3 regions of the Methylobacterium sp. WL7 genome follow, and region 1 is predicted to be linked to each of the others. Evidence: riboswitches for the same ligand, from Rfam matches in the RefSeq annotation. Region 1 holds a riboswitch; each other region holds the start of a gene.

Region 1 (10,303 bases):
TCGAGGCCGAGGTGTTCGAGCGCGAGGATCCGGCGCCGTTCCTCGAAGGCCTCAACGGCATCCTGGTACCCGGCGGCTTCGGCCAGCGCGGGGCAGAGGGCAAGATCCGGGCGGCCCGCTACGCCCGCGAGAAGCGCATCCCGTATTTCGGCATCTGCTTCGGCATGCAGATGGCGGTGATCGAGGCCGCCCGCTCGCTGGCCGGCGTCCCGGACGCCAACTCCACCGAGTTCGGCGAGACCTCCGAGCCGGTGGTCGGGCTGCTGACCGAGTGGCTGCGCGGCAACGAGCTGGAGCGCCGCGCCGCGGTCGGCGACCTCGGCGGCACCATGCGGCTCGGCGCCTACGACGCGCAGCTCGAGCCTGATTCGAAGATCGCCCAGATCTATGGCTCCACGCAGATCTCGGAGCGCCACCGCCACCGATACGAGGTCAACATGGCCTATCGCGAGCGGCTGGAGGCGAAGGGCCTGCGCTTCTCCGGCCTCTCGCCGGACGGGCTCCTGCCCGAGACCGTCGAGCATGTCGGGCACCCGTGGTTCATCGGCGTGCAGTTCCACCCGGAGCTGAAGTCGCGCCCGTTCGAGCCGCACCCGCTGTTCAAGGGGTTCGTCGGCGCGGCGATCGAGCAGAGCCGGCTGGTCTGAGCGCCGGGGCGCGGCTCCGCGCCGCTGCTCGCGCCGTGGCCCCGAACCCTATATCGGTCGGACCGTGACCGAGATCCTGTTCTACCACATGCAGCGACAGCCCCTGGAGAAGGTGCTGCCGAACCTCGTCGAGCGCTCGCTCGGCCGGGGCTGGCAGGCCGCGATCCAGGCGGCCACCGAGGAGCGGCTTCAGGCCCTCGATGACCACCTGTGGACCTATTCCGACGAGAGTTTTCTGCCCCACGGCACCGACCGGGATCCCGATGCGTCAGGACAGCCGGTGGTGCTGACGCTCCGCGACGTGAACCCCAACACGGCCTCCATCCGATTCCTGGTGGAGGGCGCCGACCTGCCGCCGGACGCGGAGAGCTACGAGCGGATCTGCATCCTGTTCGACGGGACCGACCAGGACGCCCTGCTGCGCGCCCGCGAGCAGTGGCGCCAGGCCAAGGAGGCGGGCCACACCGTCGCCTACTGGCAGCAGGACGATTCGGGCCGCTGGAACAAGAAGGCTTGACCGTGCTCCTCCGCAAGCGTCTCGCGCATGCCGCGCTCGTCCTGACCCTGGCGGCGCCGCTGCCGCTCCACGCGCAGGACGCACACCATCCCGGCCCGCAAGCGGAGGCCAAGCCGGCTCCGCGTGGGCCGGAGGGCCGGCGCCTGCCGCCGGACTCGACCACCCGCCAGAGTGTGACGCTCCCCGATGGACGGACCCTCGACTTTACCGCCACGGCCGGCAGCCTGCCGCTCGTCGACGAGGCCGGAAAGCTTCAGGCCGAGGTGGCCTACGTCGCCTACACGATGGCCCCGCAGTCCGGGCGCGAGCGGCCCGTCACCTTCGCGGTCAACGGCGGTCCGGGGGCGGCGTCCGCCTACCTGAATATCGGGGCGATCGGCCCGTGGCGGCTGCCGACCGGGGGCGCCAGCATCAGCCCGTCGCAACCGGTAGCGTTGACGCCCAATGATGGCACCTGGCTCAACTTCACCGACCTCGTCTTCATTGATCCGGTCGGCACCGGCTACAGCCGGGCCGCGGACGGGAACGGCAAGAGCTACTGGAGCATCGACAGCGACGCCGCCACGCTCGCGGCCGTCATCGCCCGCTACCTGCGGGTCAACGACCGCATGGCGAGCCCGAAATTTTTCGTCGGCGAGAGCTACGGCGGCTTCCGCGGGCCGCTGATCACCGAGAAGCTGCAGGAGGATATCGGCGTTGGCCTGTCCGGCCTGGTGCTGCTGTCGCCGGTGCTGGATTTCGGCTGGCTCGAGACCCCGCGGGCCAATCCCTGGGGCTACGTGCTGAAGCTGCCGTCCCTGGCGGCCGGCGCCCTCGAACGGGCGGGCACGGCGCCGAGCCCGGCTCTGCTCGGCGACGCCGAGGCCTACGCGGTGGGCCCCTACCTCGCCGACCTGCTCAAGGGCCCCGGCGACAAGGCCGCCGTTGCGCGCATGACCGACAAGGTCGCGGCCTTCACCGGGTTCGACGCAGCCTTCGTGAAAGCGCAGGCGGCGCGCCTGTCCACCCGCAGCGTTCAGCGCGAGTTCGACCGGGCGGAGCAGCGCGTCACCAGCGCCTACGACACCGGCATCACCGGCTGGGATCCGAATCCGGACGCAGCGCAATCGGGCTTCGAGGACCCCCAGCTCACCGCACTCCAGGCGCCTCTGACCAGCGCGATGCTCGACCTCTACGCGCGCACGTTGAAATGGCCGGTGCCGAACATGCGCTACGAGTTGCTGAACAATGCCGTGAACCGCGGCTGGACGTGGGGCTCGGGCCGCCAGGCCCCGGAGGCGCTGTCAAACCTGAAGGGCGTGCTGGCGCTGGACGGCCGGCTCCGGGTGCTCGTCGCCCACGGCTTCACCGATCTCGTGACGCCCTACTACGCCTCGAAGCTCCTGCTCGCACAGGTGCCGGCCTACGGCGCCGGGCGGGTCAGCCTCGCGGTCTACCCCGGCGGCCACATGTTCTACTCTCGGGACGATTCCCGGGCCGCATTCAAGCGGGACGTCGAGCGCCTGTACCGGGATGCCGTACAGGCGCGCGGGGCGATCGCGGACCCCGTCGAGCACCGTGAGGACAAGCCCTGATCCTCAGGCAGCGTCGTCGAAGGCCAGCGCCTCGGCCGGGTACTCGATCATCATCCGGCGCTGCGTGTCGGTGTTCTGCCACTCGCCGACCTTGATGTAGCGCTCCTCCAAATCCCGGACCTCGACCACCCGGTCAATCGACGGGATGCCCCGGAAGATCTGCGGCCAGTTGGACGCGAAGTAGAAGACCTGCTCGACCCGCTCGGACAGGTGGCAGATCGCCGGGCCGAAGGTCCCCAGGCCGAACACGAGGTAGCGGCCGTTCACCAGGGCCGTGACGTCGGCGATCAGCGACTCGCTCTGCGTCTCCACCGGCAATCCGAGGCCCCGCGCGTAGGCCTCGACCTCGGCGATCACCGGGTTCAGCCGGTTCTCGAAGACCAGCTTGACCGAACGGATGCGGCCCTCGCCGAGCAGCCGGTCGATCACCATGCGGTAGAACGCGAAGGGCGGCTGGGGATAATGCGGGTCGACCCAGGTGCTGAAGATGTCGCCCGAGCGGATGTGGATCAGGAGCTGGTCGTCAGGCTTGGGCGGGAACGTCGCCGGCAAGCCGTTGAACAGAGGGCGGATCATCCCCTGGATGATCGCCCGTGAATCCGGCGGCGCGTCGAGGCTCACCTGCCGCTGGAACTGCGTCGGATCGAAGAACAGGCCGGACAGGAAATACCCATCGGCCGGCAGCGGCTCGTCCGGCGGCAGGAAGGTGATGCCGTCACAGGTCAGACGCTCGGTCAGGAAGATGACCTTGCTGCGGTCGAACTTCGGAACCGCCACGTATTTCAGGTTCAGCGCCTTCGCGACGGACAGCGCGATGATGTACTGGATCAGGCAGTTGCCGAAGGCGCCGTTCTGGTACACCGCTACGCCCACCAGGGCGCGGCTCGTGCGGCCCGGACTGCTCTCCAGGGTGTAGGCGGTGAAGGCGTTGGCGCCGGGCTTCTCGTTCAGGAGCGAAACGTCGAGGCCCAGCATAGCCCGCAGGGCGATCAGGTCGAACGCGGCCTCCTCGCACATGACCCGGACCGTGGCGTTCGGCATCGCGGCCGGAATCGCAACGCGCACGGAGCGCGTCCAGGCGCGCTCATCTGCCTCGATGACGGCAGTGCCCACACCCGACTCGACCTGACGGAACGCGATACCGGGTTCGGACCAGGATGCGCCGTCCTGCGAGAACAGGATGGCGCCCTTAGCGGCCGAACCGCCCTCCCCGCCCGGGATCACGACGACGGACTGGACCGGGAAGCGGCCGCCGAGGTCGAGTTCCAGCCAGGTCCCATCCGCCTCGACGACGCTCTGCGGGGCGCGGCCGGCGGCGAGATCGACGAGGGCGGGTGTCGGGGCGTCTGCCGGGGCCATCGTGTCTCCGAAGCGGTCTGGACCGGACGCGGAGGACGCGGCCGGAAGGCGCGCCCGGCGGTGCCCGTATCGAACCCAGCCCGTCAAGCCCATGGGCCCGCCGTGAGGGCCGTTCCCGATCGGGGGGCAATCGGGAACGGCCCTCAGTTCTTGATGCAACGCGCTCGCTTACGCCGAACCGGTATCCACTTCGGCGGCGAGCACTCGAGACCGCCCGACCGTCTCATCCGCCCGACTTGGTCTTGAGCAGCAGGATATCGATATCCCGCTTCGGAACGTAGTCCCTCGCGATCATCTCGAAGGTCGTCGGGCCGGTCTTCTTCACCTCGGCACCGCAGAACGAGACCAGGGTCGCGGGATCGCCCTTGTCCACGACCAGCTTGAACACGCCGATCGGGCCGGCCCAGTCGCCCCCGGAGGTGATCACGTGGGAGAGGGATCGCTCGTAGGCCTGGAACGCCCGGCTGCCGTCGGCACTCGCCCGCCGATACAGGGCCTGGGCCACCCGCTCGAAGGTCGGGTCCGTGCAATATCGGATCGCGTAGTGCGCCTTCTGCGCCGGGTCGAGGGTCGGCGCGCCGTAGGACAGGCTCGCGAGACCCCCGAGGCTCGGAACGTAGCTCTGGCGGATCGCGATCTCGCGCCCGGCCGGGAAGACCTGCCGGCGCCAGAACTTCGATTTCAGCGTCCAGAGCGGGGCGTCCGCGATCGTCCCGTCCTTGTGCTCCTGCCGCTCCAGGATCCCGGCAGCGATCAGGTCGCGGCGCTGGCGCTCGCCGAGCCGGCGCAGGGCCGCTTCCGTCGCCGCGGTGGTCGGCACGAGCGGGATCCCCAGTGCCTTGAGCTCGGCGGTGATCTCCACGGGCGGTGTGGCGCTCCGCATCAGGAAGGCCCGCTGCTCGACCTGCGCTTCGACCGGCTCGCCATCGACCGCGGCCTGGAGCTTCAGGAAGTTGTCGTGGGCCGGATCGGGAATCGAGACCAGCATCTCGGAGTCGCCGGTGATGTCGGGCATCGGGAACGTGATCGTGGTCTCGATGTCGGCATCGGTCTGGTTCCGGAACCGATAGTCGATCCGCACGGCCTGCTCCGAAAGGTACAGCTCCTCCGCGGCCAGGGCGATCCTGTCGGTCTTCCCCACGACAAGCCCCCCGGCGACGAGCGCGGCGGCGCGGTCGTCGGCCCGGACCGGAAGGGACGCCGCCGCCAGGATGGCGAGGGCCAGCGACAAGGTACGCATCGACATCAACGCTCACGGGTTCGAGAATCGGATACGGACCGGGATCGTCCACGCCGGCCGTTACACGGCGCCGGTGCTGACGGCCAAGCTGCGACGGCGGAAGCGCGCGTCGGCGACTCGCGCCCGGACGCGTTTCGACGCGCCCGGTGACCGCCCGACCCGCATATCCGCGCCGTACCCCAAGAGTCGGAAACGATTCCGCTTCGCGTCCGTTGTGCGAGAGCTTTCATGCGTCTACAACGATGGCGTGACGGTGCCCCGGTGACTGGGTGAAAAGGGAATGCGGTGAGGGGTGCGAACCTCGAATCCGCGGCTGCCCCCGCAACTGTGAGCGGCGAGCGTCTGCCAGTAGGCCACCGGAGCGATCCGGGAAGGCGGCAGGCGCGCCGAGCCGCGAGCCAGGAGACCTGCCGTCACGACGAGATCCCGCAATGCCGCCGGTGGGGCGGCTGGAGACATGTTGATGACTACCTCGACCCTCGCCCCCGTCGCCACCGGCACCCGCGCCGGAGAGCGCCCGGTCGCCGTCGCGCTCGCGGCCTTCCTGGGCCTCGGCCTGCTGTTCATGGCGGGCTTCTCGCCGGCGATCGCGCTGCACAACGCCGCGCACGATTTTCGGCACACCCAGAACTTCCCCTGTCACTGACGCCCCTGGCGCAGGGATGATCATCCGGCTTCTGTCGGCGGCCCTGGCCGCCGGCTTCCTCGCGGCCGTCGTCGTGACGGGCCTCGAGTTGACGCTGACCTCACCGCTGATCGTGGCGGCCGAGCGCTACGAGACCAAGCAGACGCATCAGGCCGACCGGGGCCTTCCGGTCGTGCTGGCGCATGCCGGGCACGATCACGCTACCCCCGACGCCGCGCCCGAGTGGCAGCCCGCTGAGGGCCTGCCCCGGATGGCCTTCACGGCTCTGGCAACGCTCATGGGCGGGGTCGGCTATGCCCTCCTGCTCGGCGCGGCGATCCTGGCCTGCGGCCGTGAGCCGACGCGTCAGGTCGGTGTGGCGTTCGCGATCGCGGGCTTTGCCAGCGTCGCCCTGGCCCCGGGCCTGGGATTGCCGCCGGAATTGCCGGGCAGCGAGGCGGCACCGCTCGCCGCCCGACAGGCGTGGTGGGTCATGACCGCCGCCGCCACCGGGATGGGCTTGTACCTGATCACGATCCGGCGCTCACTGATCGCGATCCTGGGCGGGCTCGTGCTGATCGTGGCACCGCACGTCGCCGGCGCGCCGCTGGCTTCGGAGGTGTCCTCGGAGCTTCCCGCAGCGCTCGCGGCGCAGTTCGCGGCGCGTTCGCTGGCGATCAGCTTCGTCTTCTGGATGCTGATCGGCCTCGGCTTCGGCTGGGCCTGGCAGGCTCTCGGCCACGGAAGCGCGCGCGGGACGGCCCATGCCTGAGGCCGTCCTCCCCGAGACCGTCCTCTACGTCTGCACGACCTGCCGCCGCCCGGGCGACGATCCGGACGGGCCCCGAGCCGGCACGCGCCTGCTCGATGCCCTGCACGCGTGCAACACGGCCGGGCAGTTGCGGATCGAGGGCGTCGAGTGCCTGTCGGTGTGCAAGCGGCCCTGTTCAGTGGCGGTCGCATCCGGGAACCGCTGGACCTACGTCTACGGCGACATGGACCCGGCCGAGTCGGCAACCACCATCCTGGACGGACTCGCGGCCTACGTGGCGACGCCGGACGGCATCGTGCCCTGGCGGGAACGCCCCGCCGCATTCAAGACCGGCGTGATCGCCCGCATCCCGCCCTTTCCCGATCCCCGCCCGCGTCCGGCCGGCACCTTGGAGGCTGCGGAATGACCATCGTGACCAAGATTCCCTGCACCATCGTCACCGGCTTCCTTGGGGCCGGCAAGACGACGCTGGTCCGCCACGTCATCGAGAACGCCAAGGGCCGCCGCCTGGCGATCCTGGTCAACGAGTTCGGCGATGTCGGCTTCGACAAGTCGTTCCTGGCCGCCTGCGGCGTCGAGGGCTGCACCGAGGATTCCATCGTCGAGCTGCCGAACGGCTGCATCTGCTGCACGGTCGCCGACGACTTCGTGCCGGCGCTCGAGAGCCTGCTCGGTCGCGCTGAGCCGCCGGAGCACATCCTGATCGAAACCTCCGGCCTCGCCCTGCCGAAGCCGCTGGTCCAGGCGTTCCAGTGGCCGGCGATCCGCTCGCGGGTCACCGTTGACGGCGTCGTCGCCGTGGTGGACGGGCCGGCCGTGGCGGCGGGTGCCTTCGCGGAGGATCCCGAAGCTCTGGCCGCCCAGCGCGCCGCCGACACGGCGGTCGATCACGACAACCCGCTGGAAGAAGTGTTCGAAGACCAGCTCCTCTGCGCCGACCTCGTCGTGCTCAACAAGTCCGACCTGCTCGACGCCGAGACCCGCGCCCGGGTTCGTGCCGAGGTCGAGGCGCAGCTGCCCCGCGCCGTGAAGGTGGTGGAGACCGAGAACGGCGCAATCGACCCGCTGGTGCTGCTCGGGCTCGGCGCCGCGGCCGAGGACGACCTCGACGCCCGCCCCTCGCATCACGGAGACGGCGAGGACCACGACCACGACGACTTCGAGACCGTGGCCCTGCCGATCCGCCCCGCCGTCACCGCCGGCGACCTCGCGGCCCGCGTCGAGAAGGCCGCCGAGGCCGCGGGCGTGCTGCGGATCAAGGGCTTCGCCGAGGTCGAGGGCAAGGCCATGCGCCTCGTGGTGCAGGGCGTCGGCCGGCGCGTCGCTCACCATTTCGACCGGCCCTGGCGGGCGGGCGAGAACCGGGACGGGCGCCTTGTGGTGATCGGCCTGAAGGGCTTCGACCAGGGCGCCGTCGCCGCGGCGCTCGCGGGATGATCGCGATCGCGCGCGCTCCCTCGTTGAGACGCTGCGCGCACGCCCGATCCGGCGTGGCCTAGGAGGCGCGCCATGCATCTCGTCCGCATCGATACGGTCTCCCTCGACGAGGGCGAGGCGGCGGTGGATCTCGGGCAGGAGCCCGGCGACCTCGTCGTGCTCTCGTTCACCGACAGCGACCTCGCGGGCATCGGCCAGGCCCATGCCGGCGAGCCCGGGCTGCCGAGCCTGCGGCTCGCCAAGCTCGCCAAGCTCCGCCACCCGATGTCGGTGGACCTCTACGTCGAGCGCGTCGTCGCCCGCGCGAAGCTCGTTGTGATCCGCTGCCTCGGCGGGCTGGATTACTGGCGCTACGGCATCGAGCGCTGTGCCGCCGCGGCACGGGCGCACGGCGTCGTGCTGGCGGTGCTGCCGGGCGACGACCGGCCGGACCCACGGCTCGCCGGCTTCTCCACCGATCCGGACCTCGCCGAACAGCTCGACGGATATTTTCGCGCCGGCGGCCCGGAGAACCTGCGGCGGATGCTGCGCCTGCTGGCCGTCCGGATCGGTGCGGGCGGCGTGGTCGAGCCGCCTCAGCCGCTGCCACGAGGGTTTCCCTGGTGCCCCGGCTGCGGCGCGCTGCCTCTGACCATCGCCATCGCGGCAGCCGAGACGGCGGTTCCGCTGGCCGACGTGCGGACCGGCACGGCACCCCTGGTCTTGCTGCTGGTCTACCGCTCCGCGGTGCTGGGCGGCGATACCGCGCCGTTCGTCACCCTGGTCGCGTCGCTGCGCGCCCGCGGCATCGGCGTGCTGCCGATGGCGGTGTCGAGCCTCAAGGAGCCGGAGGCGGCCCGGGCGGTGGCCGAGGCCGTGCGCGCCCGCAAGCCGGATCTGGTGATCGCCGCCACCGCCTTCTCGGCGCGGGAGGACGGGATCGACTTCGTCCTCGATGGCGCCGATTGCCCGGTGCTCCAGGCCTACACGGTCGGCTCGCCCCAGGCGGCCTGGGAGGCTTCGGCCCGCGGCCTCGGCGCCGCCGACCTCGCCATGCAGGTCGCCCTGCCGGAATTCGATGGCCGGCTTTCCGGTTTCCCGATCTCGTTCAAGGAAGAAGCCGCCGAGGTCGCCGGCTTCGCCGAGCGCCGGGCGGTTCCGTATCCGGCCGGCATCGAAGCCCTGGCCGAACGGGCGGCGGGCTGGCTGCGTCTCGCCGCCCTCCCCCGGGCCGAGCGACGGGTGGCCGTCGTGCTGTCCGACTATCCCGCCCGCGGCGGCCGGGCCGGCTTCGCGGTCGGCCTCGACACCCCCGAGAGCGCCCGCGCGATTTTTTCCGATCTTGCCGGGTCGGGTTACGCGACCGGCCTGCCGCCCGAACCAGCCGTGCTGATGCAGGCGCTTACCGAGGGCGAGACCGGCTTCGTGGTCCCGCTGGCGGATTATGGCGCTTGGCTCGCCGGATTGCCGGCAGGAATGCGTGACGCGCTGACCGCGGCCTGGGGCGAGCCGGCCGCCGACCCGGTGTGTCGCGATGATCTTTTCCGGTTCCGGATGGTCACAGTCGATGCCGCTGCACGTCGGCCAGCGTCACACGGCGGTCCGGGCAGCCTCGAAGAGAAGCAGCTTTCGCACGCCTTACCGGAGGAGTCGTGGGTCCCCTCTCTGGTGCGGGAGAGGGACAGGGTGAGGGATGCGCCTCGTCCGGAAAGACCTGATCCCTCACCCCAACCCTCTCCCGAACGGGAGAGGGGGCACGTGGCGTTACCCGCGGGCCGCGATGTGACTGCCAAAGCTGTTGCGGCTGGTGCGGGTAAACTTGCGCTCTTCCTTCAGCCGGACCGCGGTCGCGACCCCGACCGCAAGTCCGGCTACCACGATCCCGAGCGCGTCCCGACCCACGCCTACCTGGCGTTCCACCTCGGGCTCCGGCAGCATTTCGATGCGCTGGTACAGCTCGGGACCCACGGCACCACCGAGTGGCTGCCCGGCAAGGCGGTGGCACTGTCGCCCGGCTGCTTCCCGGCGCTCTGCGTCGGCGGATTGCCAGTCATTTACCCGTTCATCGTGGACGATCCGGGCGAGGCCGCGCCGCTCAAACGCCGGCTGGGCGGGATCGCGCTCGGCCATCTCACCCCCGATACGGAGGTGCA
Region 2 (10,303 bases), on a different contig from region 1:
AGGCCGTGCCCGCCACCAGGGCGAGGTAGACCAGCATCACCCGGCCGGACTTGCGGATGAGGCCCGCGACGCCGCGGCCGTAGCGGGCGGTCTCGCGATCGACGAAGCGGTTGAACATCCCGAACACGCCGCCCTTGGCGTGGCCGTGGCCCTTGACCACCGGCTTCAGGAAGGTCGCGCACAAGGCCGGCGTCAGCGACAGGGCGAGCAGCGCCGAGAACGCGATGGAGGTGACCATGGCGATCGAGAACTGCCGGTAGATGATGCCCACCGAGCCGGGGAAGAACGCCATCGGGATGAACACGGCCATCAGCACCAGGGTGATGCCGATGATCGCCCCGGTGATCTGCTCCATGGCCTTCTTGGTGGCCTCCTTGGGGGGCAGGCCCTCCTCGTTCATGATCCGCTCGACGTTCTCCACCACCACGATGGCGTCGTCGACCAGGATGCCGATGGCCAGCACCATGCCGAACATGGTGAGCACGTTCACCGAGAAGCCGGAGATCCACATCACCGTGACCGTGCCCATCAGGGCGATCGGCACCACGATGGTGGGGATCAGGGTGTAGCGGATGTTCTGCAGGAACAGGAACATCACCAGGAACACCAGCACCACCGCCTCGACCAGGGTGTGCAGCACCTTCTCGATGGAGGCCTCGACCGCCGGGGTGATGTCGTACGGGATGTCCCACTTCAGGTCGGGCGGGAAGAACTGCGACAGCTCCACCATCTTGGCCCGGATCGCGCGGGCCGTCTCCAGCGCGTTGCCGTCCGGGGCCAGCGTCACCGAGATGCCGGCGGCCGGGCCGCCGTTGAGCCGGGTCGAGAACTGGTAGGCGTCGCCGCCGAGTTCGATCCGGGCGACGTCGCGCAGGCGCACGTTCGAGCCGTCCGAGTTGGCCCGCAGCACGATCGCGCCGAAATCCTCGATGGTGCCGAGCTGGCCCTTCACGATGATCGGCACCGTGACCGCCTGCTTGGTCGGGCTCGGCTGGGCGCCGACCGAGCCGGAGGCGACCTGGATGTTCTGGTTGCGGATCGCCTCGGTCACGTCCTCGGCGCTGAGCGACAGGCCCCGCAGCTTGTCCGGATCGACCCAGACCCGGAGCGAGCGCTCGGTGGAGTAGAGCGTCGCGCGCCCGACCCCGGGGATGCGCCGGATCTCGTTGATGACGTTGCGGATCAGGAAGTCGCCCAGCCCCACCTCGTCCATCGACCCGTCCTTGGAGATCAGGGTGATGATGTTGAGGGTCGCGGCCGAGGCCTCCTCCACCAGGATGCCCTGCTGGCGGACTTCCGCGGGCAGGCGGGCCTCCACGCGCTTCAACCGGTTCTGCACCTCCACGGAGGCCAGCGCCGGCTCGGTGCCGGGCAGGAAGGTCGCGGTGATGTTGACCGAGCCGAACGAGTCGGTGGTCGACTCGAAGTTCATGATGTTGGCCGCGCCGTTCAGCTCATCCTCGATGAGCCGGGTCGTGCCGACGTAGAGGCTGTCCACCGAGGCTCCGGGATAGGCCGTGGACAGGGCGATCTGCGGCGGGGCGATCACCGGGTACTGCGCGATCGGCAGGTTCGGGATCGCCAGGGCGCCGCCCAGGCAGATGAACAGGGCCACCACCCAGGCGAAGACCGGGCGGTCGATGAAGAAGCGTGCCATGCGCGTGGTCCCCGGGGCTCAGTGGCGGTTGACCGCGGCGGCGCGCGGCGTGGCCTGCGCCTTGTCGCCGGGATTCGGGGCGCCAAGCTTCTGGTCACTTGGCTTCTGGTCGCCGGGCGCGTCGGGGGCCTCGTCGGCGTCGTGCTTCGGGCTCTCCTCGCCGTGGAGCGGGGTCTGGTCCACGGGCTTCACCTTCACGCCCGCGGTGATCTTCTGGACGCCGTCGATGATGACCCGCTCGCCGGCCTTGAGCCCGTCCCGGATCAGCCAGTTCTGCCCGACCACCGGCCCGACCTCGACCGGCTGGCGCATCACCGTGTCGTCGGCCCGGACCAGCCAGACCTCGGCGCGGCCGTCCTCGGTGCGCTGGATCGCCTGCTGGGGCACCGCGATGGCGTCGGAATCGATGCCCTGCTTGATCCGGGCGCGGACGTACATGCCCGGGAACAGCTCGTCGTGCGGGTTGGGGAACTGCACCCGCAGGGTCACCTGGCCGGTGCTCGGATCGGCGGTGACGTCCGAGAACAGCAGGCGGCCGGCCAGCGGGTAGAGGGAGTTGTCGTCCATGATCAGGTGGACGTTGGCGGTGTTGTCCTCCAGCCGGGCGAGCTCGCCGCTGGCGAGATCCCGGCGCAGGCGGTTCAGTTCGCCCACCGACTGGGTGATGTCGACGTAGATCGGGTCGAGCTGCTGGATCGTGGCGAGCGCCCCCGTCGAGCCCGGCTCGATCAGGGTGCCCTCGGTGAGCAGCGCCCGGCCGATCCGGCCGGTGATCGGCGCGCGCACGTCGGTCCAGCCGAGGTTGAGCTGCGCCCGGTCCCGGGCCGCTTTGGCGCCGGCGACCTCGGCCTCCGCCTGCTTCTTGCCCGCGAAGGCGGCGTCGTACTGCGCCTGGCTGGCGGTGGCCCGGGTCAGCAGGGTCTCGAGCCGGTCGGCCTGCTGGCGGGCCAGCACCAGGGCGGCCTCGTGGCGGGCCAGCACGGCCTCCGCGCTCGCCAGCTCGACCTCGAAGGGGGCCGGGTCGATCTTGTAGAGGATGTCGCCTTCCTTGACCTGGCTGCCCTGCTCGAACAGGCGCTTGACCACGAGGCCGGAGACCCGCGACCGGACCTCGGCGATGCGCATCGGCGCCACCCGCCCGGGCAGGTCGCGCAGGTAGGGGATCGCCTGCGGGGTCACCGTGACGAAGCCGACCTCAGGCACCGGCGGCGTCGGCGCGGCCGCCTGCTTCGGGTTGCAGGCCGAAAGGCCGAGCGCCAGCAGGGCGGCCGCCCCCAGGACGGTCGCGCGCGGCGGGCTGCGCCGGACGGGGGACGGGAATCGGGCGGACGAAGTGCGGGTCACGGGTTCCGACGCTCCTGGAAAAACATGCGTCTGCAGAGGCCGGCGCGGCGCTGAAGGGCCGCGCCTCGTCGAGGCGGATCGCGCATCTCCCCGAACGGGGTGTTCCGGCTTCCGGACGGACGATGCTGCACGATCGAGGGTTTGGACCGTTGCGCCGGATCCGGGATCCGGCACGAGGGTCCTCGCGCCGACACGGCGCCGATCGGGCGCGCGGCCGGCGGACAGCCGGCGGCGCGGGTCAGGCCGCCCGGGGCGGCCGGTGCAGGGCTTCGTCCGGTCCGGAAGCCGGCGCGACGGCCGGGGCATAACCATAGGATGCGGCGGAGGCGTGACGCGGCCGCGGTGCTTCCACGGGACGGCGCGGAAGCCCGAGTTCGCCGACGACCTCGAGATCGGCCGGACACAAGTCGATGCCGTCGAACAGCGCCCGGCGGGCCTCGGACGCCTTACGGGTCTCGACCCTGCGCGCATCCGACAGGACGGCCACGGTCTGGCTCGTCACCCAGCAGGCCGGGCCCGCCACGGGGGCGGCCCGGGCCGGCCGGGGCGCGGCCATCAGCGCAGCCACCGCGACGACGAGCATCGCCAGCACGGCGAGGCTCCGGACGAGGCGGTCCGGCGGGCCCGCGACGCGGCGGGCCAGAAGGGCGACGGATCGGATCACGATCCCGAGATAAGCATGGCCGTCCCCCGGCGCAATCACCCACGGCGTCGCGCCGGCTCGCGGTGTTGCCCGGAGCACACAGGCAGGCCTCGACTCGCCCGCGCCCCCCGGCCGGCCTCAACCTCGCCGCGAAGTCCGGGCCGGTTCGCCCGAGGGATCGCGGCACGGCCGCGACGACCGACGCCGTCGGCAAGAACCGGCCAAGCGATCGGCCAAGTGACCGGCAAAGTGAAAGGATGACAGACCATGTCGAGACGGATCGCGATGCTCGCGCTCGCAGGCGCCCTGCTGGGGAGCGCGCCCGCCTCCGCCGGCCCGATCGATAGCGGGCCGCTCGCGGATTTCCTGAACGTCTTCCGCAGCCAGGCGATCCCGCGCGAGACGATCGGCTGGAACAGCACCGAGAAGCCCGGCACCATCGTGATCTCCACCCGCCAGCGCCGGCTCTACTACATCCTCGGGAACAGCGAGGCGATCCGCTACGGCGTCGGCGTCGGCCGGCAGGGCTTTTCCTGGTCCGGCACCAAGACGGTGACGATGAAGAAGGAATGGCCGGCCTGGCGCCCGCCGCAGCAGATGCTGGCCCGCCGCCCGGACCTGCCGCGCTTCATGGCCGGCGGCCAGGACAACCCGCTGGGCGCCCGCGCCCTCTATCTCGGCTCTTCGCTCTACCGGATCCACGGCTCGAACGAGCCCGAGACGATGGGCGCCGCGGTATCCTCGGGCTGCATCCGCATGACCAACAAGGACGTGGTCGATCTCTACGACCGGGTCCGGGTCGGCACCAAGGTGGTGGTGCGGGACTGACCTGCGAGAGCGCGGGAAGTCTGTCGGCAGGCGAGGGTTGTGTGTCGGCCTGGGCGCGCGAAGTTTGTCGGCGCGCGTACAGGCCAGCCCGATCATCGAGTTCCGGCCCCGAATGCGTGGGTGGCCTGCTGCCGGTTCCTGCTGCGGCTGTACGCGGACGGCGGCTATCAGGGGCCGGCGTTTAAGGCCGGACTGCGCCGGGCATGCCGTCGGCTCAGGCTGACGATCGTCAAGCGCTCCGATTAGGCCAAGGGCTTCGTCGTGCCGCCCAAGCGCTGGATCGTCGATCCTTCGACAGGCTCAGGATGAGGGAACGTTTGCTTGGCTCAACCGGTGTCGGCGCTTGGCCAAGGACCGGGAATGCCGCTCACGCACAGCCCGCGCCTTCCTCTTGCTCGCCTCAATCCGCCTGATGACATGAAAGCTCTGCCAAACAACACAATGATCTCGGACAGACTCTAAGGACCGCCCAAGGAACCGCGCTGTCGCATCTTGGATACACCGGTACATAGAACCTGCTTTTCGAGTTGACGCGATGCGGCAATGCGGCTGATGGTAATCGTGACGGTTCCCCTCGGGGATCAAAAGGGAACGCGGTGAGGACCAACCCATGAGGGTCAGTCCGATGCCGCGGCTGCCCCCGCAACTGTAAGCGGCGAGCTTTCTCACCACCACGTCACTGGGCGGCCTCGCCCGGGAAGACGGTGAGGCGGCGACGACCCGCGAGCCAGGAGACCTGCCGTCAGTCGTGGTCACACGCGAAACGCGCTGGGCGGGGTGCCCCGGCGGGTGCGGAAGCATGCGCGTGCGTATGGCTTCGGCCTCGTTCGCGGTGACGTGCCACTGCCGTTGCCCGAGGCCGTCCGCTTTGTCCCGTTCCGCGTCGATCCCGATCCTGCCCGTGCTGGCGCTCGCCTGTGCGTTTCCCTCCCTTGCCACCGCGCAGGCCGCACGGTCCGAAGAGGCCGCCGTGGTTCTCGACGCGCTCTCGGTCGAGGGTACCCTTACCGCCACGCCGACCTACCGGGTGCCGGAGCTCTACAGCGGCACCAAGACGATCACGCCCCGCCTCGACCTGCCGCAGCAGGTCGACGTGATCCCCCGGGAAGTCCTGATTGACACAGCCGCGACCCGCGTCGAGCGCGCGCTCGATTACGTGCCCGGGGTCGGAAAGCAGAACGACTTCGGCGCCCAGAACCTCGCCCTCTACTCCGTTCGGGGATTCGCGACCCAGGACATCTTCTTCAATGGCTTCAACATCGCCCGCGGCTACAACGGCGCCCCCGACACCCAGAACGTCCAGTCCATCGAGGTCCTGAAGGGCCCGGCCGGCGCCCTCTACGGCCGCAGCGATCCGGGCGGGACCGTCAACATCCTGACCAAGCAGCCCGTAGCCCGACCCTTCGTCGAGATGGGCACGCTGTTCGGCAGCTTCGGCACCGCCCGCACCACGGTCGATGCCGGCGGCGCACTGAGCGAGGACGGCAGCGTGCTCTACCGCTTCAACGGCGTCCTCGCCCGCCAGGACAGCTTTCGCGACTTCGTCGGCGGCGACCGGGTGCTCCTGGCGCCCGTGGTGAGCTGGCAGGTCACGCCCGACACCAAGATCACGTTCGAGGCGCAGTACCTGCGCAACCGCCAGACCTTCGACCGGGGCACCGTCGCGGTGAACAATCGCCTCGGCCTCGTCCCGCGCTCGCGCTTCTTCGGCGAGCCGGGCGACGATTCCGTGTCCGAGAGCGCGCTCCTGCAGGTGCGGCTGGAGCACGCCTTCAACACCGACTGGCAGCTCCGCGTCGCCACCCACCTCAACACCGGCAGCCTGACCGGCCTGCAGACCGGCGCGACCGGCATCCTCGACGACGGGCGTACGCTCTTGCGCGAGTTCCGCCGGCACGACTTCACCTGGGGCGTCGCCATCGGCCAGGCCGAACTCGTCGGGCGCTTCGAGACCGGGCCCATCGCCCACACCCTGCTGCTCGGCCTGGAGCACGAGCGCTACAACAGCACCGAGAACCTGCTGCGCTCGACCCCGCGCCTCGACCCCTTCGCCATCGACCTGTTCAACCCCGTCTACGGGCAGGCCAAGCCTCCGTTCACGCGCCGCTACAGCGCCAGCGAGAACGTCGGCAACACGGCGGTCTACCTCCAGGACCAGATCGCGCTCAGCCCGGAATGGAAGCTGCTGCTGGGCAACCGCACCGACTTCTACAACCAGACCTTCCGGGACAAGGTCGCGGACGAACGGACCGAGCAGGACCGCACCGGGTTCTCGCCCCGCGCCGGCCTCGTCTACCAGCCGCTGTCGTTCCTGGCCCTCTACGGCAACGTCGCCGCCTCGTTCCGCCCGAACACCGGCTTCGACAGCGCGTCCCGGCCCTTCGCGCCCGAGACCGGGTTCGCCTACGAGGTCGGGGCCAAGCTCGACCTGTTCGACGGCCTCAGCGTGACGGCCGCCGCCTTCCACATCGAGAAGGAGAACGTGCTCACCACCGACCCGGCGGACTTCTTCTTCCAGATCGCCGCCGGGGCGGTGCGCAGCCAGGGCTTCGACGTCAGCCTGGTCGGGCAGGTCACGCCGGAGTTCCGGGTGATCGGCGGCTATGCCTTCATCGACGCGGCGGTCACCCGCGACGAGGTGCTGCGGGTCGGCTCGCCGCTGCTCAACATCCCGCGCCACAGCGGCTCGCTGCTCGGCATCTACGAGATCCAGGCGGGCGACTGGAAGGGTTTTGGGATCGGCGGTGGGTTCCGGGCGGTCGGCTCGCGGCTCGGCGACACCGGCGTCGAGAGCTTCCGCTTGCCGGGTTACATCCTGACGGACGCGCTGGCCTACTACCGCTACGAGAACCTGCGCTTCGGGCTCAACGTCGACAACATATTCGACGCGACCTCCTACGAGCGCTCCTACAACACCTTCTGGGTCGGCGTCGGCGAGCCTCGGCGGGTCACCGTGAGCATGACGGCACGGTTCTGATGAGGATGCATCCCGGAACGTCCAAGGTGTCGGCGTGCGCACCGGCCGCGTCAGGCCGCATCGGCTCCATCGATGCCCTGCGCGGGCTGGTGATGGTGCTGATGCTCCTCGACCACCTGCGCGAGACCTGGTTCCTGCACGTGCCCGTGGCCGACCCCATCGACGCCCGAACCGCCCTGCCGGCCGTGGCCCTGGCTCGCCTCGTCGTCAGCCTGTGCGCGCCCATCTTCATCGCGCTGACCGGCGTTGCCGCATTCCTGTTCGGTACCCGGCACACGCTGGCCGAGACGCGGGCCTACCTGCTGAAGCGTGGCCTCGTGCTGATGGCGCTGGAGGTCCTCTACCTGTCGGAACTGTACTGGGGCGTGGCCAGTCCGACGCTCTGGCTGCAGGTCATCTGGTGCATCGGCGTCTGCATGATCGTCCTGGCGGCCCTGATCGGTCTGCCACGCCCGGCTCTGTTCGCGGTCGGGCTGTTGATCGTCTGCAGCCATAACCTCCTCGACCCTCTCCACCTCCAGCCGGATCAACCGCTCTTCCCGGTCTGGGCGATGCTGCACCAACGCGACGTCATCGCGTTGCCGTTGGGTCTGGTCGCCAAGACGACCTATCCGGTGATCCCATGGATCGGCGTGATCGTGCTCGGCTATGCGATCGGCCCGTGGTTCCTGCCGAGCGTCGCGGAACGCACTCGCGAGCGCCGGTTCATGGCTCTTTGCTGCTTGATGCTCGTCGCGTTCGCGGTGCTGCGGCTGGTGAATGGCTACGGCGACAAGCCCTGGTTCGCGGTCGAAGGCGATGCGCTCCGGACCACGATGAGCTTCCTCGCGCTCACGAAGTATCCGCCATCGCTGCTGTTCCTGCTGCTGACGCTCGGGATCGGAGCGCTGCTCCTCGTCGCGCTGGAACGGATGCGCGAAGCTTCGGTCGTCGCGGCTTTGGCGGTGTTCGGCGGAGCGCCGTTGTTCTTCTACCTGCTCCACCTCACGATTCTGCGGCTCCTGTACCATGGCGCCGTCGCCATCTGGGGGCCGACGCAGGGCGCCGTGTTCGGCGTCGCGAATTATGGCTGGGTGGTCCTCTGGTATGTCGGACTGATCGCGCCACTCTATTGGCCGACAGCATGGTTCTCGCGCGTCAAGGCGGCTCGACACGATATCGCATGGCTCAAGTATCTCTAGTTCTTTGAGCGTGAGTGAAGCCGGGTGTCCCGGTCTTCGTCTGAGCCTTCAAGCTATGGCTACGGCGACCCTGCGGTTGATCTCATTGATCCGCGCGGGCGGCAGATTTCGGCATCAACCGATGCCGGCTCGCCGTCCCGGCCGGGGCGGATCGCTTGCCGGAAACTCAGCGACGAGCGCGCCACCCTGCTCGACGAGATCCTCCAGCCCGACGCAAATGAGCCGATCCACGCCCGCTGCATCAGAGGGCGGCGAGGTGGGCTATCGCACGCTCTTGCACGTGAACGCGCCCCGGCGCCCCAAGAGCCCGGCAACAGTCACCCGGCGCAATGCTTTGGAAACCAGTTCCCGTGGAAGCCTGGTGGGATCCGATGCCCGAGGTGGACTGTAGCGACGGGCGGCGCCTCGAACGCGTGCGCGTCGAGGACGGTGAAGTCCGTCGTGTCGCTCGCCGTGTCGATGACGAGCCCGACGAGCCACCCCTCGTCCTCGCCAGCCTCTGGCCCCGCCGGCACGAATACGAACTCACCCGGGACACGGGCGGCGCCGAACTCGTGCGTGCGCCGCTCCCCGGTCGCCAAATCGTGTTTGTAGAGCCGTGTCGCGCCGACGAGCTGCGTGTTGCCGTCGGCGGGGACTGAGCCCGTGTAGACGTATCGGTGGGGCCGCCCGAATAGGCGCTCGTCGATCCGGGGGAACTCCTGCGCCGCGGGGTCGATCATCTGCCGATCGACCCGCCCCGTCGTGGGGTCGGCGGTCCAGCGCTCCAGCCGTCCGGGTGCGTCGAAGCCGCCACCGGCCGAGGCGAACACCGTCTCGTACGCAATGACGTCGAGGACCACCTGCCCGTCCGTGGTGTCGTAGCCGTTGGCGACGTGGAAGACGAAGCATGGCTCCACCGTGCACCACGTGATGTCGGCAGCGGTGCCGTGCCGGGGGAGCAGGCCGACGCGGGCGTTGTGGGTGGGGTTCCAACGGAACGGGAAGCGGTGGCCGGCCAGCACAGCCCGCATCGAGAAGGTGACGGGCAGGTCCAGCACGACCGCGAAGCGCGCGGTGATCGCGCAATCGTGGATGCAGGGGCCGTGCTCGACCGGGATCGACACGTCTCGCACGACGCGACCGGCGGGCGAGATGACGACGTGGCGCACGCGGTCCCAGACGCGGCCGTCGTAGGCGATGGCATGTGTCTCACCGGTCGCCGGGTCGCGGTGCGGGTGTCCCGTGAAGGAGCCGGCGAGCGTTCCGTCGAACGGATCGTAGCGTTGGGTTTCCAGGTCCTCTGACAGCGCCACAGGGTAGCTGCCGGCCTCGACCACGGCGAAGGCGCGGCCGCCGATCTCGACGACGTTGGTGTTGACGGTATCATCACCCCGGCGCGGCCCGGGGGCGGCGGGTCGGCCAAGCGCCGCGGACGCCGCGCGCGAGCCGATCCAGCGGTTGCGGTACCACAGCGCTTTACCGCTCTCGATACGTAGACCATGCACCATGCCGTCGCCGAGGAACCAATCGTGACCGCGCGTCGTCGGGCCGGCGGGGTTGGCGCCCATCTTGAGGTAGCGGCCGTCGAGCCCTGCCGGGATCGTCCCGGTGACCGGTAAGTTCCAAAGCGTCAGCTCCTCACGCATTGGCGCGTGGACACCGACGACAAAGGGGTGCGGCGTCCCCGGCAG
Region 3 (10,303 bases), on a different contig from region 1:
GCGGCGTGCCAGCGATCTCGCCGATACAGGTGCTGTGTCGGTAAGGCGGGGGATTGTCTACCACCTTAGGGACCGAAAAACTTAAATAGCACATAGGTCATCGCCGAGCCCGATGAGTCCAAATACGAAAATATCTCCCAGATTCGCCCCAGTTGTGTTTTGACCCCCCCCGGATTCGCGAAAAATAAAATCTGACTGTCAGACCAGCTATCACTGAGTGTCGCGAAAAACTCTTTTTCCTCATCGGCAAATGAAAGGGCCCAATTGTTGCACAGTTTTCATAAATAAAATGGCTCCCATTTTGCCGAGCCAGTCCTCATTACCCACGCATGCCCGGCGATCGACCAAGAATATTGGCACTCGTCGAGGTCGATTTCTGAAAGGTAGTTCTGATTGCAGAGCTAGTCTTCAACCTATGCCGCGTCCGCGACTGCCGTTCACCCGTCCCAGGCAGCATACCGGCATCTATAACCTAAACCCTGTCGCCAACCGTTTTACGGCATAAAGCAACACCGTGACGCGCGATGGAACCCCAACGCGCGCATTGCAATCCCAACCAAGCGCAACGAGGCACCGAATGCCTGCCCCGAGTTAATTTACCCCAACCGCAACATCAACGAGCGCCTCTGGGCGCGACTCAAGGAGTAGCGCGCCGTCGCGACCCGAGATGAGAAAACCGCCCGCAGCTTCACAGGTGTCTTCTGCTCGCTGCCTCGCCCGACTCGATCAAGTGACGACAGGCCATAGGAGCATGGCATGGTCATCTCGACCCTGGGCAGGGCCCTGGCGAACGCCACCGTGACCTAAAGAAATTCGACGTCCTACCCATCCAGTACCTGCGCCGCTTCCAGCACTCGATCTACGCGGGCAACTTCCGGCAACGCTTCGCCTATCAGCTGACGCAGCTAAATTTCGGCCAGGACGAGGCCCGCTTCGCTGCCTTCACCCGGATCATGAACGAACTCGCGCCCGAGAGCCGGCGAGATCTCTACCTGCTGATCGCCCGGACGGCGGTCCAGGAGGGCAAGACCGGCACGGCGCTCATGGCGGCCGACAAGGCGCTGCTGTTCTGCGCCCCGGAAAGCCTGGAAGCGACCCAGGCCCAGCTCTACCGCGCGGCCGCCGAGATCGTGACCCTGGCGACGTTCCAGACGGCCCTGCAGAAGCTCAAAGCGGTGGACCGGGCGAGGCTGCCGGCGCGCGACGTCCAACTCCTCGACGCCGCCCTGTCGATGGCCGACCAGATCGGACGGGGGCTGGCCCGGTCCGCCACCCCGCCGGATGCCGAATCGTCGAAGCGTGCGCAGGTCCAGGCGGCAGCCGACGAACCCGGCAGCCTGATCCCCAAAGCCGAGGCCATGATTGGCCGGATCGATCAACTCCTTCGGAAGTCAAACCCGTGAATCCGATCTCCGCCGCGGTTCCGAATCCCACCCCGAAGCCGGATCGCGAGATCGTGCCGGCCAATGCGAACGGCGATGCGCCGCAGCAGGGGACGGGACGCGAGAGCGCCTTCGGGACTGTCCTGCGCGAGCTCTCGGGGACCGGTCCGGCGTCCCCGGCCAAGGACGACGCCGCGAAGGCCAAGCCCGACGACGCCGAGGGCGATGCTGTTCCGGAGGCAACCGTCGCGGCCCCGGCCGCACCCGGAATGCCGGCAGGCTCTGCCGCAGCCCTGGTGGCAGATCTCCTGCGCGTTGCGGCACCGCCCGCTCTCACCGCGGCTTCTTCCGAATCCGCGACGGCCACCCGGGATCGGCCTGCTGCGGCACCGACCGTTCCCGGAACCGGAAGCCTGTCGGCGTCCGCACTCGGTTCCACGGGAGCGCCGGTTCGCGAACCGTCATCGGGATCCGCATCGGCCCTGGCCGGGAGCGTGGATGCGGACCCACCCCACACGAACGAGGCCACGCGCGCGGACGGACCCACAAGTACGGATGAGGCCACGCATGCGGACGAGCCCGCGCGCAGGAACGAACCTGCGCCCACGGACGGCCCCACGCGCGCAGACGGCCTCACGCGGGCGGACAGACCCACGCACGCGGAAGGACCCACGCACGCGGACGTCGCGAAGGTCCTTCGCGCCGCTGCGGGCAACGTCGCGGTGCTGGGCCGCGCGGTTCATTTCCAGCCCGTCGTCGCGGGCGGCGCGCCGGCGCCCGAGCCTGCGAGCGCGGGGCCGGCAGAGCCTGCCGGCCCCGCGCTCGGCGTCCTCGATCCGCAAGGCACCCGGTCCGCGCTGCCGGCCCTGAATGCCGCGGCGGCGCTGAAGCTTCAGCCGCCGGTCCGGTCGGAGCCGGATCCGCGGCGCGCGGCCACGGCAATCGACGCCGAGGCCGGCCCCCAGAAGCCGGCGGGCATCGCACCCGCGCCGGGCCGCGTGGTCTCCGGGGTCGAGCGGGCCGTTCTCGCCTCCATCGGCGAGCACGCCGAGGATGCCGCGGCGTCGGCCGGATCATCGCGCGACGGGACCGGGACCGCCACGAGCCTGCCCGCCGGATCATTGCCGATGATCGCCACGGCCATCCGGGAGGAGCTCGAGCGCGCGACCGCGGCCGCCGCCGCGCAGGGCCGGATCCACGCCGATCCGACGGCCGGCGGCGTCCCGGACGGGCCGCTGCGCGTCCTCAAGATCCAGCTTCGGCCGGAGGATCTCGGGGTCGTCACCGTGGAGATGCGGCTCTCCAACGGCCAGCTCGAAACCCATCTGCGCGCCTCGCAGCCGGAGACCGCCGCGCTGCTGCACAAGGATGCGGCGATCCTCACCGACCTCCTGAGCCACAGCAGCTACCAGGCCGAGGTCACCGTCGGGCAGGCGCGCCCCGCCGAGGCGTCGACCGCGTCGGGCGGCTCGCAATCGCAGGCGTCCCCGTCGTTCGCCGACGGCGGGGCCCGCCCCGGCAACGAGGGCGCCAGACAGCGGCAGGACGCGCAGCGCCAGGCCGGCAACAGACGCGAAGGAGAACGGACGGATGAAGCGGTACGTCCTCGCGACGGCGGCATTTATCTCTAGCGCTGTCCCGGCCGCCGCGAATGTCTGCGAGGCCGAGATGGGGCGCGCCTCCGCCCGCTACGGCGTGCCGCTGGGCGTGCTCTACGCCGTCGGCCTGACCGAGACCGGCAAGCGCGGTTCCCTCCAGCCCTACGCCATGAACATCGCCGGAACCGCCTATTTCGGGACGGGGCCGCGGGACGTGATCGCCCGCTTCACGGAAGCGCGCAGCAAGGGCATCCGCCTGATCGACCTCGGCTGCATGCAGATCAACCACCTCTATCACGGCGGCAAGTTCGGCTCGGTCGAGGCCATGATCGACCCGCACGCGAACGTCGAGTACGCCACCCAATTCCTCCAGGAGCTCAAGAAGCGCGAGGGCAGCTGGACGATGGCGGTGGCCCGCTACCATGCCGGGCCGAACAACAATGCGGCGCAGAAACAGTATATCTGCCGGGTTGTCGCCAACATGGTCGCGACCGGATTCGGGCAATGGACCCCGGCGGCGACGCAGTTCTGCCGGTGATGCCCCTTCGACCGGGGGTGGCCGCGGCCACGCTCGGTCACGGTGGCCGGCGCCGATCCGCCCCGCAGCAGGTCGCGTCGCTTTCGGCCGGGCGTCGAGAGACGCGGACGAGAAACGGATTCTTCAGCGCCAACAGCGCAGATTACTGACCACTCTATGCGGATGCTGCCTATTGGCCGCTCATACGTTGAGCAAGACGGCAAACGCCACCATCCTTCCGGGGCTGGGGGAGCAGGATGAACGACGCACCAGACCCGCCCGACGGCGCGTTCGCCAAGACGCTTCTGCTGTTCGCGGTGACCATCGCGATCATCGCGGTCTCGGCCTACATCCTGATCCGGATGGATTGAGCGCCGTCAGAGGATCTTGCAGCTTCCGTAGCTCATCCTGATCTCGCCGCGGTCCTCCGGATTCAGCTGCGCCTCGACGAAGTTCAGCTTGTTCAGGTCGATCAGAAGGAAATACACGCCGTTCTGGCACTTGATCGCGTTGCGCGGCGTCCGTTCGTTCAAGCGCGGCGACGCCACCTGACATTCGTAATAGTCGGAGCGCCCGGCGGAGAGGACGGTCAGCAAGCCGCCGCCGGAGACCATCGAGAAGGTCCGCGCCCGGTGCGGCTGCGGCTTCGCGCCCTCGGGGCCCGGGGCCGCGTCGAGCCCCACCGACACGTCCTCCGTACAGGTCATCGGGCGGCGCAACTGAGAGGCTGCCGGTGCGATGCTCAGGATGAGGACCGCACCAGCGAGCGCTACCCTGTGGGCGATCATCGGCGGCAGATCCGTGATTCGTGGGTAGTTCTAACCGACAAGCTAAGGCGTCGTCCGGCGATGTAAATCGCGCCTCCGCGGGTCGCGAAGCCGATCAACAGATTTACCGTCGCGCGCGATGTCACTTCATCTGCCATGACCGGTCAAGATGGTGCGATCGACAACACCGGCTCGTTCTATGCCGGTGGATCCGCGTCCCTGGCGGGAACCGCGTCCCGATGTATCGGGCGCGGCGGGATCCGCACGCGACGCGAGCGGATTGTCACGGGGCGCAGGCGCGCGAAAAGGGGAGGGACCCCGGCTGGAACCGCGATCCGGATCCGGCAGGGCCGTCCGGATCGTTGCGCCTGCCGCGCGCGGCTCGAGGTCGCGCTCCGACGACGTGGCTCCGGTTCGTCGCAGGAACGCGCGTCAAAACAAGAGCTTAGAGCCGTTCCCGACCCAACGCGGTCGGGCACGGCTTTAGCGCGTCGGCGCAGCCGGGCCGGCCGCGTAGCTCGACACCGACGGGGGCAGGGCGGCGGGCGCCGGCGTTTCCGCCTTGGCGGCGCGGGTGTTGCGCTTCTCGTAGAAGGCGTTGCCGCCGGCCACGGCCACGTAGTGCATGTTCTTGTACGGGAAGTGGTGGCCGGCCGTGTGGAAATACATCGCCTTCCCGACCTTCGGGTGCCGCTCGCCCGCCAGCACCGCGTCGGCGGCGTCGGCCACCTTCTGAAGGTCGCGGTCCTGCATCGGCTTGGTCAGGACGCCGGGGGCGAACTGCCCGGGCTGCCCGACCACGGCACAGATGCCGCCCGGGAAGATCGCGGCCTCCATCCGGTTCATGACCACGGTGCCGACCGCCAGCAGGCCGGATTCGTCGCTGCGGTTCGATTCGAAATACATGGCCCGGCCGAGGCAGTCGCGCTCGGCGTCGGTGACCACCATCGACGGCTTGCGGTCGGGGATCGATCCTGTGGTCAGGGGTGACGCGGTGTTGCACGCACCGAGCCCGCCGGCGAGCGCCAGCGCGACCAGCCCGGAAACGGCCTTGATCCTCTCGCTACCCTGCATGCATCAGCGCTCCGTCCTCCGGCCTCGGGGCAGGGCGATCGCCCATCCCGGCGTCGCCACACTCGATCGTTGTACGCGCCAAGCTTGTGTGCACGTTCGCGGCGAGGATGTGGCGGGCCGTCATGCGTGGACCGCCCCGAACGCCGGCCTGCCCGCGCTGGCGGACCGGCGGATGGCCCTGGAACGCGGCCCCCCGGGGGACGGACCGGGGCCGCAGCGGGAGCCGCAGGTCCGGCCGGAAAAACGCTGCGGTGCCAAAACCATAGCGTCGCCCCCGAGCGTCCGGGATCCGAGGGAGCAGCCCCGCGGGCGGCGGATTCTTCCGGCGGAACCGGGAGCCGGGCGGGGGCCCGGTGTCATCCGATAGACACACACGCCGCCAACCGGTGCCGGGACGTTGACGGGACCCACGCCTTGGCCGGAATGTGGCCGGGACGGTTCCCTTCGGGGATCAAAAGGGAACGCGGTGAGGGGGGCTTCCCCGAAGCCGCGGCTGCCCCCGCAACTGTAAGCGGTGAGCCTTCTCGTCACCACGTCACTGGGCCGCCTCGCCCGGGAAGACGACGGGAGGGCTGCGACCCGTGAGCCAGGAGACCTGCCGTCCGTCGTGGTCACACGCGAAACGCGCTGGGCGGGGTGTCCTGGCGGGTGCCGGGACGCCCGCGCGAGCGCGGTCGGCGCGGCCTCGTTCGCGGTGACGTGCCACTGCCGTCGCCCGAGGTCCGGTGCCCCATCCTGTCCCGCGCTGTGCGCTCTTGAAACTGTCCGTGCTGACGGCCCTCGCCCTGCTGCCTCCGGCGGCCTCCGCCCGGGACGGAACCCGGCCGAGCCCGGACGCCGAGGCGACGCTCGACGAGATCTCGGTCACCGCGGAGCCTTCCGCGCCGCCGCGGGGCGGGGTGGCCGCGAGTGCCGGCTATGTCGGCGGCGTGACCGGCATCGGCGGCCCGCTCCTGACCGTGGATTCCGCCAGCGCGGGGGTGATCACGGGCGCCCAGCTCAACAGCCGGCCGGTGACGCGTCCCGGCGAGGTGCTGGAGGCGGTGCCGGGCCTGATCGTCACCCAGCACAGCGGGGAGGGGAAGGCCAACCAGTTCTTCCTGCGCGGCTTCAACCTCGATCACGGCACCGACATCGCCCTGTTCCTGGACGGCATGCCGCTCAACATGCGCACCCACGCCCACGGCCAGGGCTATGCCGACATCAACTTCCTGATCCCCGAACTCGTCGGCGCGGTGGAGTTCCACAAGGGGCCGTACTTCGTCCGCGACGGCGACTTCGCCTCCGCCGGCTCGGTGCGGATCGACTATCTCGACACCGTCCAGAAGAACCTCGCGCTCACCGCCATCGGCAGCTTCGGCTACAAGCGGGCGCTCAGCATCGCCTCGACCCCGCTCGGCGACGGCAACCTTCTGGTTGCGGGTGACGCGCAGGTCTATGACGGGCCCTGGGTGGTCCCGGACGCCCTGCGCAAGATCAGCACCGTCGCCCGCTACAGCCAGGGCACGGCGCTCGACGGATTCTCGGTCACCGGCATGGCCTATGCGGGCCGCTGGACCGCCACCAACCAGATCCCCGAGCGGGCGGTCGCGCAGGGGCTGATCGGCCGCTACGGCACGATCAACCCCACGGATGGCGGCGATACGAGCCGCTTCTCGCTGTCCGGCCGCTTCAGCAGCACCGACGAAACCGGCCTGACCCGGGCCTCGGCCTACGTGATCCGCTCGCAGCTCAACCTGTTCAACGACTTCACCTATGTCCTCAACGATCCGGTCAGCGGCGACCAGTTCCACCAGCTCGACCAGCGCATCATCGGCGGCGGCGAGGCGCTGCACATCTTCCAGGGCGACCTGTTCGGGCGCCCGATGGAGAACGAGGTCGGCGTGCAGACCCGGACCGACAGCATCCGGGTCGGGCTGTTCAACACGACGAACCGGCAATACCGCTCGGGGGTGCTCGACGACCGGGTGCTGGAGACGAGCGGGGCCTTCTATTTCGACAACCGGGTGCGCTGGACCGACTGGCTGCGCACCAGCCTCGGCTTCCGCGCCGACGGCTACGCGGCCCGCGTCGCCTCGGACACGCCGGCCAATTCCGGGCGGGCGCGCGATGCCATCGTCAACCCGAAGCTCGGCCTGACCCTCGGTCCGTGGTTCGACACCGAACTCTACGTGAATTACGGCGGCGGCTTCCACTCGAACGACGTGCGCGGGGTGACCGCCACCGTCGATCCGGCGAGCCCCCTGTTCAACATCGCCCGCGCGCCGTTCCTGGTGCCCTCGACCGGCTACGAGGTCGGGCTGCGCAACCGTTCGATCGCCGGGCTGGAGACGAGCCTCGCCCTGTTCCGGCTCGACTTCGCGTCCGAAAACCTGTTCCAGGGCGACACCGGCACCACGGAGCCGAGCCGCCCGACCCGGCGCTTCGGGGTCGAGTGGACGAACCGCTACGCGCTCACGCCGTTCCTGTCGCTGGAGGGCGACCTGACGATCACCAACGCCCGGTTCTCCGACGTCGACCCGGTCGGCACTCGGGTGCCGGAGGCGCCCACCACCATCGCGTCGGCCGGCATCACCTTCGGCGAGCCGCTCGGCTGGTTCGGCTCCCTGCGGTTCCGGTATTTCGGGCCGCGCCCGCTGATCGAGGACAATTCCATCCGCTCGCGCCCGACCGCCCTGTTCAACGGCCGGGTCGGCTACGCCTTCGAGAACGGGGTCAGCGTCTCCCTCGACGTGCTGAACCTGACCAACAGCCGGTCCGACCAGATCACCTACGCCTACGTCTCGCGCCTGCCCGGGGAGCCCGCCGAGGGCCTGACCGACCGCGTGTTCCACCCGGTCGAGCCCACGGCCGTGCGCCTCACCATCGCGGGCCGCTTCTGAGCGCGGACCCGGCGGCCCGGGGAGATCCGGCTCAGTGCTGGCCCTGCCCGGACGCCAGGATGGCCACGCCCACCGCGATGATCGCGATCCCCACCAGCATGGTCGGGCTGATCGCCTCGCCGTACAGCCACGCGCCGCCGAGCGCGGCGCCGATCATGCCGACCCCCGACCAGATCGCGTAGACCACCCCGATCGGCAGCATGTCCATGCTGCTCGACATCAGCCACAGGGCGGTGCCGTAGCCGACCGCCACGATCAGGGTCGGCCCCGGCTTGGTCAGGCCGTCGGCGGCCTTCAGCGCCAGGGTGGCGGTGACCTCCGCGCCGATCGCGAGCCCGAGGATCAGGTAAGGGTTCATCGCGCGGAAGACCTTTTGTGCAGGCGCGGAGCCAGCTTCAAGTGAACAACGGTTCTTCGGATCGCCAGGGACGATCAGACAAGGACGGCGGGTCGCAGTTTGTGCGCGGCAGCCTCCCCCCATAAGGTGCCGCGAGGGTTCGGGAGTCCTTTTCCGCCGAATCGATGAAGATTTTCGAATTCCCCGCGCCGGGCACGCGCGGCGGAGCCCCGAATTCAACGTCCGGCCGGGTTGGCCCTTCGTTAACGCCTCCTCATCATGGTCGCCGCGCGCACCGAGGCCCCGGCCGACGGCGCCACGACAGTGCCGATCCAGAGCGATACCGATCCACCATGACTGCGTCGCCCGCGATCCCGGAAGCCTCGGCCCGCCCCCGTCCGGGCCGCCGGCGGGGCGCGCGCTGGGGCGCGATCGCCGCGGCCGGCGGCGTCGTGGCGGCGGGCTGCGCCTGGACCGCCACCGCGCTGATCGACGTCCCGAATCCGGTCACGCTGGCGGCCCTGGCGGTCCTCGAGCCGTCCGCGATCGGCCCCTGGTTCCCCAGCCGGGTGGTGCAGGCGCCCGAGCGGGCCCGCGACCTGGCGTTCCGGCCGAGCCCGATCCTGGAGCGCGTCTCCTGGAAGGGCCAGACGGTTCCGCTCGCGACGATGCTGGCGGAGACGCACACCAACGCCTTCCTGGTGGTGCAGGACGGGGTGCTGATCCACGAATGGCAGCGGCCCGGCACGGGACCGGCGACGCTGTTCCCGTCCTGGTCGGTGGCGAAGTCGATCGTGTCGCTGCTGGTCGGCACCGCGGTGGCGGGCGGCAAGCTCGCGGAGACCGACCGGGTCTCGGCCCTACTGCCCGAATTGCGGCACGGCGCGGTCTTCGGCCAGATCACCGTGCGCGACCTCCTCGACATGACGAGCGGGATCGCCGTGCCGGAGAACTACGACCCGCAGCATCCGCTCACCGGCACCGCCGGGATGTACCTGACGCGGGACATCACCGCCTTCGTGCGGGACAACGCCCACCTGGCGTTCAAGCCCGGCAGCCAGGGCCGCTACCGCAGCATCGACACCGAGCTGCTCGGCCTGATCCTGGCGCGGGTCGAGGGCAAGCCCCTGGCGGACCTGCTCTCGGAGCGGATCTGGAAGCCGATGGGCGCCCAGGCCGACGCGACCTGGAACCTCGACCGGGCCGGCGGCATCGAGAAGGCGTTCTGCTGCATCAACGCCACGCCCCGCGACTTCGCCCGCCTGGGGCTTCTGGTGGCCGACCAGGGCCGCGCCGGGCAGAACCGCATCATCCCGGCCCGCTGGATCGACCGGATCGAGACGCCGGCCCGCCGGGATGTCGACGGCTGGCAGTACTCGGCCCAGTGGTGGCACGCCCCCGGGGGCGACGACAGCGACATCTCGGCGATCGGCGTCTACGGCCAATACGTCTACGTCGACCGCGAGACCGGGACCGTGATCGTGAAGCTCAGCGACCACGGCGCCGAGCAGGACGAGGTCGACACCCTGTCGGTGATGCAGGCCATCGCCCGCGACCTCGCCGCCCGCCGCACGGCCCGCTGACCCGGCACGCCGCCTGCCCCCCTCACAGACTCAGACATCTCCGGATGCGGCGCGGGTCGCCCCTCCCGTGCGGGCTACGATGTTCACACATCGGCTTGCCAAAGCCGCGCCGCGCCCCCTCTCCCGTGCGGGAGAGGGTTGGGGTGAGGGACCAGGTCTTTCC

Evidence for each region. Region 1 has a riboswitch for cobalamin ahead of FV233_RS06135 (CbtB domain-containing protein). Riboswitches for the same ligand answer to the same signal wherever they lie in the genome.
Region 2: another riboswitch for cobalamin. It lies ahead of FV233_RS18975 (TonB-dependent siderophore receptor); the one in region 1 lies ahead of FV233_RS06135 (CbtB domain-containing protein).
Region 3: another riboswitch for cobalamin. It lies ahead of FV233_RS22890 (TonB-dependent receptor); the one in region 1 lies ahead of FV233_RS06135 (CbtB domain-containing protein).

Annotation. Positions count from the first base shown of each region.
Region 1 covers NZ_VRVG01000013.1:57,497-67,799, reverse strand. The annotation lists gene FV233_RS06160 (CTP synthase) at 1-647, shown strand, start outside; gene FV233_RS06155 (DNA polymerase III subunit chi) at 712-1,164, shown strand; gene FV233_RS06150 (peptidase S10) at 1,167-2,738, shown strand; gene FV233_RS06145 (coagulation factor 5 8 type domain-containing protein) at 2,742-4,097, opposite strand; gene FV233_RS06140 (DUF4424 domain-containing protein) at 4,321-5,343, opposite strand; cobalamin riboswitch at 5,572-5,767, shown strand; gene FV233_RS06135 (CbtB domain-containing protein) at 5,801-5,983, shown strand; gene FV233_RS06130 (CbtA family protein) at 6,000-6,734, shown strand; gene FV233_RS06125 (DUF1636 domain-containing protein) at 6,727-7,140, shown strand; gene cobW (cobalamin biosynthesis protein CobW) at 7,137-8,171, shown strand; gene cobN (cobaltochelatase subunit CobN) at 8,244-10,303, shown strand, end outside.
Region 2 covers NZ_VRVG01000080.1:13,023-23,325, reverse strand. The annotation lists gene FV233_RS18995 (multidrug efflux RND transporter permease subunit) at 1-1,657, opposite strand, end outside; gene FV233_RS18990 (efflux RND transporter periplasmic adaptor subunit) at 1,676-3,001, opposite strand; gene FV233_RS18985 (hypothetical protein) at 3,240-3,704, opposite strand; gene FV233_RS18980 (L,D-transpeptidase) at 3,912-4,472, shown strand; partial or broken gene FV233_RS31235 (transposase) at 4,608-4,893, shown strand; cobalamin riboswitch at 5,021-5,231, shown strand; gene FV233_RS18975 (TonB-dependent siderophore receptor) at 5,341-7,449, shown strand; gene FV233_RS18970 (heparan-alpha-glucosaminide N-acetyltransferase domain-containing protein) at 7,476-8,630, shown strand; gene FV233_RS18965 (carotenoid oxygenase family protein) at 8,948-10,303, opposite strand, start outside.
Region 3 covers NZ_VRVG01000118.1:2,076-12,378, reverse strand. The annotation lists partial or broken gene FV233_RS22920 (transposase) at 538-734, shown strand; gene FV233_RS22915 (hypothetical protein) at 954-1,403, shown strand; gene FV233_RS22910 (flagellar hook-length control protein FliK) at 1,400-3,013, shown strand; gene FV233_RS22905 (transglycosylase SLT domain-containing protein) at 2,973-3,518, shown strand; gene FV233_RS22900 (hypothetical protein) at 3,875-4,285, opposite strand; gene FV233_RS22895 (cell wall hydrolase) at 4,748-5,338, opposite strand; cobalamin riboswitch at 5,757-5,956, shown strand; gene FV233_RS22890 (TonB-dependent receptor) at 6,196-8,220, shown strand; gene FV233_RS22885 (multidrug efflux SMR transporter) at 8,252-8,578, opposite strand; gene FV233_RS22880 (serine hydrolase) at 8,911-10,140, shown strand.